One region of the Alkalimonas sp. NCh-2 genome, then DNA from elsewhere that is predicted to be linked to it. Evidence: riboswitches for the same ligand, from Rfam matches in the RefSeq annotation. Region 1 holds a riboswitch; the other holds the start of a gene.
The links. Region 1 has a riboswitch for thiamine pyrophosphate ahead of ABC502_RS18150 (TonB-dependent receptor). Riboswitches for the same ligand answer to the same signal wherever they lie in the genome.
Positions count from the first base shown of each region.

Region 1 (4,213 bases):
GCCATCGGAGTAATAGAAGCCGCTTTTGCCCTGCACACTGGCCTGCAGCGTCAACTGCTCGGTTAAAAACCAGTCGCCAGCCAATTGGTAAGTAAAACGCGGGGCATGGGCCTGATCGCGCCCGGTCATATCCAGACCACTTTGCGTCACATAAGGGCCCAGCTTGGATTTCAATAGCCCTGCATTGACATGCAGGGTAAAGCTTGGATGCAGCACAATGCGGTTTTCCATCTCAATACCGTAATTGCGGCCACGACCAGCATTGTCGATAAAACCGGCAAACTCCGGGCCCAGGTCCGGGTTCAGCCAACCTTTCACCTGCATAGCATCCCGCCACATATGAAAAGCTGCCACCCGGGTAACCAGACTGCCATCAATAGCCGCCCCTTTCACACCAAACTCGGCGTTCACCAGAGTTTCCGGCTCGAATGTTGCCTGCTGCAACAAGGACGCAAAACCATCATCACCAGCACGGGACAGGGCCTCACCGTTCACCCCTCCCACCTTGTAGCCACGTGACAACAAGGTATAGATCATCGCCTGCTCACTGGCCTGGAAGTTCAGGCTGAGCTTGCCACCCCACATGGTATGCTGTTGTTTAATGCCTAGCTCACCACTATCTGTGTACTCATCTTTATACCGCTCGACACGACCACCCACAATCAGAGTGACTTGCTCAGATAACGCAGTGCTGGTTTCACCATAGAGTGCCAAATTATCGCGGTACAAACTGCTGTCGAACTGACGGAATTCAGAGCCGGCCCGGCGCAAACGCTGCAAATCCAGCTCACGGCCGCTGGCATAGAACCCCAGCACCCAGTCGGTGTGCTCGCCAATACGCCCTTCATCATCCGATACCAGACGGTAATCCAGCGTCCACTGCTCGCGGGAACGCAGATAACGGTCAAAATAAGAGTATTCCCAACCTGGACGAATCCCCACGAAAGACCAGTCTTCATCAAAACTGTAATCCGAATCGGCTGATAACCAGCTTAGCTGCCACATCAGATCCACTCCGCCTAAACCGTTGTAATCCGAGCGCAGCGCCAGCGCCTTGCTGCTGAGCTTGTCTTTGCCGGGTTCATCCGATAAGGTGGTACGGTTTCTATCAAGCGAAAACGCATCGTAGCCATTGTTCTGCTCTATGACGTGGGCAATCAGTTGCCACTGCAGCTGGTCGCTGTGGCGATACAACAGCCGGCCGCGGGCAGTCAGCTCATCAATGTCGTTGGTATCTTTGCGGTTTAAATAGGTATTTTCGATAAAGCCATCTGAGACTTGTTTGTCCAGCGTCAGGCTAAAGGCCAGCTGCTCGCTGATGGCATCGCTGACCATACCGCTTAGCTGCCAGCTGTTGTAATTGGCCAAAGTAGCACTGACCGCGCCATCGCGGCGAAAATCCGGCTGTTTCGAAGTCAGGTTTAGCATGCCTGCCATGGCATTGGTACCAAAGCGGGTGGCCTCCGGGCCACGAAACACTTCCAGTTGCTCGGCATGAGCGATGCTGCTGATGCCCAGGCCAGAGTAATCAATGCCATCAATCAGCACACCAACCGAAGGATTGATCACATCAATAAACTCGCTGCGCTCGCCGATGCCGCGCATTTGCACAAAGCGGCCGCGTGATGCGCCAGCAGCAAAGTTCACATTGGCTAACTGATTCAGTACGTCATCAAGATGTTGCGCCGAGCTACGCTGCATATCGTCGGTTGAGAGCACCGCAATGCTGCCGGCAATGTTTTGTACCGATAAACGCCGAAAATCACCCTGCACTTCCAGGCGTTCAATGGATTCTTCAGCAACACCACCAAAGGAGGCAAGGATACAGGCAGCAACAACGGAATAACGACAGCGCATGGTGGTCTCCGGTAAAGGGATCATCCGCGCAAAAGGGGTCAGCAACACCATCCCTCCGCCGGCATGATCCGGATCAGGTTCTTGGGGTTCGCCATTAAGCATCTCAGCACTCTGTACAAATAGAGCACACCCCCTGGTAGGCCGGCAGTGTAACGATTTTCGCACCAGCTGGCAATCCTGCTCCACCAACCACTAAACGCTTTTGTCTTACAACTTTCATACAGCCCGACTAAAATCAATCCAACTGTCTTTCTATGCCGGGGAAAACCCCGCTGTTTTATTAGGGTATTATTTTGAAAAACTACTTGTTATTACTGGTACTACTGCCTTTCCTCAGCGCCTGTAGCAGTGTCCCGACCAGCAACACCACTGCACCGCTGCCGCCTACGATTATTTTAATCTCTATCGATGGCGCCCATCCCAGCTATCTGCAGCGTTACCCCAGCCCCCATCTGAATGCGCTGGCCCGGGCAGGCCTGGTGGCGGATGCGCTGCAGCCGGTGTTTCCCAGTAAAACTTTTCCCAACCATTACTCACTGGTGACTGGCCTGCACCCCGAGAATCATGGCGTGATTGATAATGGCATGTACGATCCTGAATTTGATGCCCGCTTTACCATGAGCGATAAAGAGGAAGTCGGTAACGCCCGCTGGTGGGGCGGTGAGCCGATTTGGGTCACCGCTGAACAACAAGGCCAGGTAGCCGCCACCTACTTTTTCCCTGGCTCTGAGGCCGCAATTAAAGGGGTACGTCCAAGCTACTGGTTCCCCTACGATGGTGATGTTTCCAACCGACAGCGGGTAGAGACCGTATTAGAGTGGCTGCAATTGCCAGTTGCCGAGCGACCGCGCATCATCACGCTGTACTTTAGCGATGTCGACTCTATGGGCCATATGCATGGTCCCAACTCCAATCAGGTACGTCAGGCCATGCAGGACATTGATGCAGAAATTGGCTATCTGGTAGCTGGACTGACCGAGCTGGGGCTGCTTGAGCAGGTGGATTTGCTCATCACCTCGGATCACGGCATGGCTGAAGTGGATCAAACCAGGCATATTGTCATTGATCAGGCCTTCGACCCGGAGTTGGCTCACTATGTACGCTATTCCCGCGAGTTGGTGAGTATATTTCCAAAAGACGGGCAAAAAGAGGTGATTTACCAGCAACTGAAAGCAAACCTGCCACCGCAGGCCCGCTTGCTGCGCAAATCCGAGATGCCGGAGCGTTTTCATTTTCAAAACCATCGCCGCATTGCTCCCTTGCATGTACTGGCCGAGATTGACTGGATCCTGGTACGACGCAGTTGGCTGCCCGATATGATCAAGGCCCCTACCTACCGTGAGCCACGCGGCAGCCATGGCTACGACAATAAAGAGCCCGCAATGCAAGCCTTGCTCATCGCCCATGGTCCCAGCTTTAAAACACACACCCGGATAGAGCAGGTACGAATGGTGGATTTGTACCAGGTGATGACGGAAATTTTAGGGCTTACGCCGGCGCCGCACGATGGCGACCCGGCCGTGATCCCACTGTTGCTTCGTAGCGAATAGCTAGAGCCCCAAATACCAGGTAGCAATGGAAAAATAAATCAGCACGCCCGCGACATCGGCAATCGAGGTGATCAGCGGGCCACTGGCTGTGGCCGGGTCCAGGTTAAAACGACTGAGCAAAAACGGCAGCGACATACCAATCAGACTGCCGGCAATCACCACCAGTGTCATGGTAGCAGCCACCACCAAGGCAATATCGTAGCCGCCACGCCACCAGCCAATGGAGGCGACTGCCAGCGCCATGGTTACCCCTAGTAAAGTGGAAATCACGATTTCCCGCCCCAGCATCCGGCCCCAGTCTTTTAACGCCACATCACCAGTTGCCAGTGCCCGCACCATTAGGGTACCGGCCTGAGCTCCGGCATTACCACTACTGGCAATTAACAAGGGCAGGAAAAACAGCAACACCAGGTAACTGGAAATGGTCTCTTCGTAATAAGCAATGCCGGCACCGGAAAACAGGTTGCCAAATACCAGCAGTACCAGCCAGCCCACCCGCTTGCGGTACAGCAGGTTAATAGCCGCATCTTTCACGCTGCTGTCCAGCTTGCCGATGGTGGCCGTTTTGTGAAAGTCTTCGGTGGCTTCTTCGGCCGCTACGTCCATCGCATCATCGTAGGTGACAATACCGACCAGCTGCATCTCCTGATTGACAATGGGCAAGGCCAGCAAGTCGTATTTTGAAATCAGTACCGAGACTTCTTCCTGCGGCATATCGACCTGGCCAAAAATCGGCTCGTAGGTCATCAGCTCGTGAATTTGCATGCCCACAGGGGCCAGGATCAGCTCTTTTAATGAAATTACCC
Region 1 covers NZ_JBDIUV010000008.1:223,503-227,715, forward strand. Annotated here, with positions in the region: gene ABC502_RS18150 (TonB-dependent receptor) at 1-1,908, opposite strand, end outside; TPP riboswitch at 1,891-2,001, opposite strand; gene ABC502_RS18155 (ectonucleotide pyrophosphatase/phosphodiesterase) at 2,151-3,407, shown strand; gene mgtE (magnesium transporter) at 3,408-4,213, opposite strand, start outside.

Region 2 (4,213 bases), on a different contig from region 1:
GCTGATACCGATTGCAAGGAGTCGATCCATTCAATCCGTCTACTGGCGGTCATTGGCTATCCTCTGCAAAGCCTGCCACAGCTGGCGTAACGACCAGCCCGAGTAGGTTATGCGTAACTTTAATGCGCAGTATTTTTGCCATACTGGCGCAGTCTGGCGCTTCGGTCAAGCAGCAAAAAACAGGTCTGGCTTTGCATCCGCTTTTGTCTATCGGTCTGTCATGCTGTTACACTAGCAGCAGAAAAAAATCGCCAGCCCAAAGCTGCCAGCCAAGAGCCATGATTGCTTATGTCTTTTTATTTCTACGATTTTGAAACCTGGGGTGCCGATCCCAAACGTGACCGCCCGGCCCAGTTTGCCGGTATTCGCACCGATGACGAGCTCACTATTGTTGGCAAACCGGATGTCTGGTATTGCCAGTTGGCTCCCGACTACCTGCCGCACCCACAAGCAGCCCTGATCACCGGCCTGACCCCGCAGCTGTGCCAACAACGCGGACTGCCGGAAACCGAGTTTATCGGTAAAATCCTGGAACGTTTCAGTGAGCCGGATAGCTGCGTGCTTGGTTACAACAGCATTCGCTTTGATGATGAAGTGACCCGTCACAGTCTGTACCGCAATTTTTATGAGCCTTATGGCCGTGAGTGGCAACAGGGCAACAGCCGCTGGGATTTGCTGGATGTGGTGCGGGCCTGTTATGCACTCCGCCCGGAGGGTATTGAGTGGCCGTTAAAAGACGACGGTACGCCCAGCTTTAAACTGGAAGACTTGGCCAAAGCCAATCAGCTGGCCCATGAACAGGCGCACGATGCGCTGTCCGACGTCTATGCCACCATAGCGCTGGCAAAACTTGTGCGTGACAAACAGCCGCGTTTGTTTCAGTTCTTGTTTGAGCACCGAAAAAAACAGGCCCTTAGCAAATACATCAATCTGGCCAATCAAACCCCTTTGGTGCATGTGTCCGGTAAATTCCCGGCCAGTCAGGGCTGTGTCAGTTGGGTGGTGCCATTGGCGTTTCATCCAACCAACAAGAATGCACTGATTGTCTGGAACCTGCAGGCCGACCCAACGCCTTTACTGGCGCTTGATATCGACCAATTGCGCGAGAAGCTTTATACCAAAAGCGCTGATTTAGCCGAAGGCGAAGAGCGGCTGGGCCTGAAACTAATTCACCTGAACAAATGCCCGGTGCTGGCACCGGCGAAAACCTTATCGGAACAGCGGGCCGATGCTCTGGGTATTGATCGCAGCAAATGCCGGGCACATTTAAATTGGTTGCTGGCCAACCCGGAGGTGCAGCAACAAGCACAGCAGGTGTTTGCCCAAGCCGAAGCATTCCCAGTAGAAACCAACCCGGATTATCAGCTCTATCAGGGATTTTTGGCCGATGGCGATAAGCAAAAAATGATGGCGTTGCACCAGCTCAGCCCGCAGCAGTTGGAAGTGCAGACGCCAGTTTTTAGTGACGAACGTTTGAATCAACTGCTGTTTCGCTACCGGGCACGTAACTACCCCGCTAGTTTGAATGAACAGGACATGCTCAAATGGCAACAGTATTGCGTGGATCGCTTAACCGATGGGCTGGATGATCCGCCACTGACACTGGAGGCTTTTCATCAGCAACTGGAGCTGGCGGCGCAGCAACATCAACACGATGAGCGGGCAATGCGTATCCTGAAAGCGCTGTACCATTATGCCGAGCAGCTCTGAGCACGAGCGGCTCTTGCTTTCGATTATGAAGTCCGTATACTGAAGCCAACTTGTCGGAGTGCTCCACTGGTTGTATTACAACCAAAGGAGCTGAGATCGCTGATGCGAGATCCGTGGAACCTGATTCAGGCTAATACCTGCGAAGGGAACAAGATGCACTGCACCATCCTGCTTGTTGGGATCCCTGCTGCAGCGCCTGGTGTATCTGGCTGTATCTCAGCCTGCTGCCCCACCTTTGTTCACCCACTCCAGACAAGCAACCTCAACCGATATCGGAACCCAGGAGCTTGCTATGTCAGAGAATTCAACCCCAGTATCCAAACGCGAACAACGCGCCCGCGCCCAGGCTTATATTCGTCAGCTGCAGGGCGAAACCTTTCCCAACTCAGTACGGCGGTATTTACAAGGCGAGCGCCCGGATATCCAGGTGCCGGTCCGTTCTATCCAATTGCATCCGACCAAACACAAAGACGGCAGTTTAAGCGATAACCCGCCACTGAATGTGTACGACAGTTCCGGTCCTTATGGCGATCCGGAACAAAAACTCGATGTGCTAAAGGGCCTGCCAAAGCTAAGGCTGGCGTGGATCACAGCGCGTGCAGATGTGGAAGCCTCCCCGCTGCCACCTTACCAGGAAATCGCGCTGGATGAATGGCACACCGAATTTTCGCACCAGCCACTGCGCGCTAAAGCCGGTAAAACAGTGACCCAACTGCACTACGCCAGAGCCGGTATTATCACGCCGGAGATGGAGTTTATTGCCTTGCGCGAGAACATGGGCCGCTCAGAACAAGCGCAGGATGATGGCATGCGCCGGCACAGCGGCAACAGTTTTGGCGCCCGCACGCCCAAGGTGATTACCGCCGAATTTGTCCGGGAAGAAGTAGCTGCTGGTCGAGCTATTATTCCGGCCAATATCAACCATCCGGAAGCCGAGCCGATGATCATTGGCCGCAACTTCAAAGTGAAAGTCAACGCCAACATCGGCAACTCCTCGGTCACCTCCAGCATTGAAGAGGAAGTGGAAAAACTGGTCTGGGCCACCCGCTGGGGCGCCGATACCGTGATGGATCTCTCCACCGGCCGACGCATTCACCAAACCCGCGACTGGATTTTGCGCAACAGCCCGGTGCCCATTGGCACAGTGCCGATTTATCAGGCGTTGGAAAAAGTCAAAGGCGATGTCAGTCAACTAAGCTGGCAGGTGTTTAAAGACACCCTGCTGGAGCAAGCCGAACAAGGGGTGGATTACTTCACCATTCATGCCGGTGTTCTGCAGGAGTACGTTGGGCTAACCGCCAACCGGGTGACAGGCATCGTCTCGCGCGGTGGCGCCATCATGGCGCAGTGGTGCCGCATCTTTAACCGGCAAAGCTTTTTGTACGAGCACTTCGAAGAGATCTGCCAGCTGTGCGCGGCCTACGATATTTCGTTATCACTTGGCGATGGCCTACGCCCTGGCAGCATTGCCGATGCCAACGACGAAGCCCAGTTTGCCGAGCTTCGCACCCTGGGTGAGCTGACAAAAATCGCCTGGCGCTACGATGTGCAGGTAATGATTGAAGGCCCGGGCCATGTGCCGATGCAGCTGATTGAAGAAAACATGACCGAGCAGCTTAAGCACTGCCATGAAGCCCCTTTTTACACCTTAGGACCGCTGACCACCGACATAGCCCCGGGCTACGATCACATCACCTCCGGCATCGGTGCTGCGATGATTGGCTGGTATGGCTGCGCCATGCTCTGTTATGTCACCCCCAAAGAACACCTGGGCTTGCCGAACAAAGAAGACGTCAAGCAAGGCTTAATTGCCTACACCATTGCTGCCCATGCCGCTGACTTGGCCAAGGGTCACCCGGCGGCGCAACTGCGGGATAATGCCCTATCCAAGGCCCGTTACGAATTTCGCTGGGTCGATCAATACAACCTGGCACTGGATCCCTTCACGGCCAAAGCCTACCACGATGAAACACTGGGGCACGAAGGAGCGGACAGCGAAGAATTTTGCTCAATGTGCGGTCCTAAGTTCTGCTCAATGCGACTGAATCAACAAATCGCAGAAGAGTCCGCAAGTCAAAGCAGCACCACGGAGTTGGCCGATGCAAGCAGCTAATACTTCGTTAGCCAGTCCTCTGCCGGTAGCAGCACTGCAGCCGGCGAAACCCCTGGTCTGGAGCATTGCTGCTTCAGACTCCGGGGGGGGCGCAGGTATTCAGGCCGATGTGCTGACCTTGCAGGACCTTGGCTGTCATGCCTGCACCGCAATCACCGCCATCACAGCGCAGAACTCGCTTGGTGTGCAGGCGCTGGAGCCTGTTTCAAATAAGCTGTTCCAAGCTCAGTTGGACGCCTTGAAAAGTGACTTACCAGCGCGAGCGATTAAAATAGGTTTGCTGCCAACAGCTGAAATGATTTGGCAGCTGGCCGACTGGCTGCAGCAGTACAAACAGCAACATCAGGCACTGGTGGTGGCCGATCCTGTACTTGGCAGCAGCAGTGGCCA
Region 2 covers NZ_JBDIUV010000003.1:228,785-232,997, forward strand. Annotated here, with positions in the region: gene ABC502_RS10180 (GNAT family N-acetyltransferase) at 1-53, opposite strand, end outside; gene sbcB (exodeoxyribonuclease I) at 289-1,710, shown strand; TPP riboswitch at 1,755-1,875, shown strand; gene thiC (phosphomethylpyrimidine synthase ThiC) at 2,003-3,823, shown strand; gene thiE (thiamine phosphate synthase) at 3,810-4,213, shown strand, end outside.
Region 2: it holds a riboswitch for thiamine pyrophosphate, as region 1 does, so the genes downstream of both, thiC (phosphomethylpyrimidine synthase ThiC) here and ABC502_RS18150 (TonB-dependent receptor) in region 1, are expected to answer to the same signal.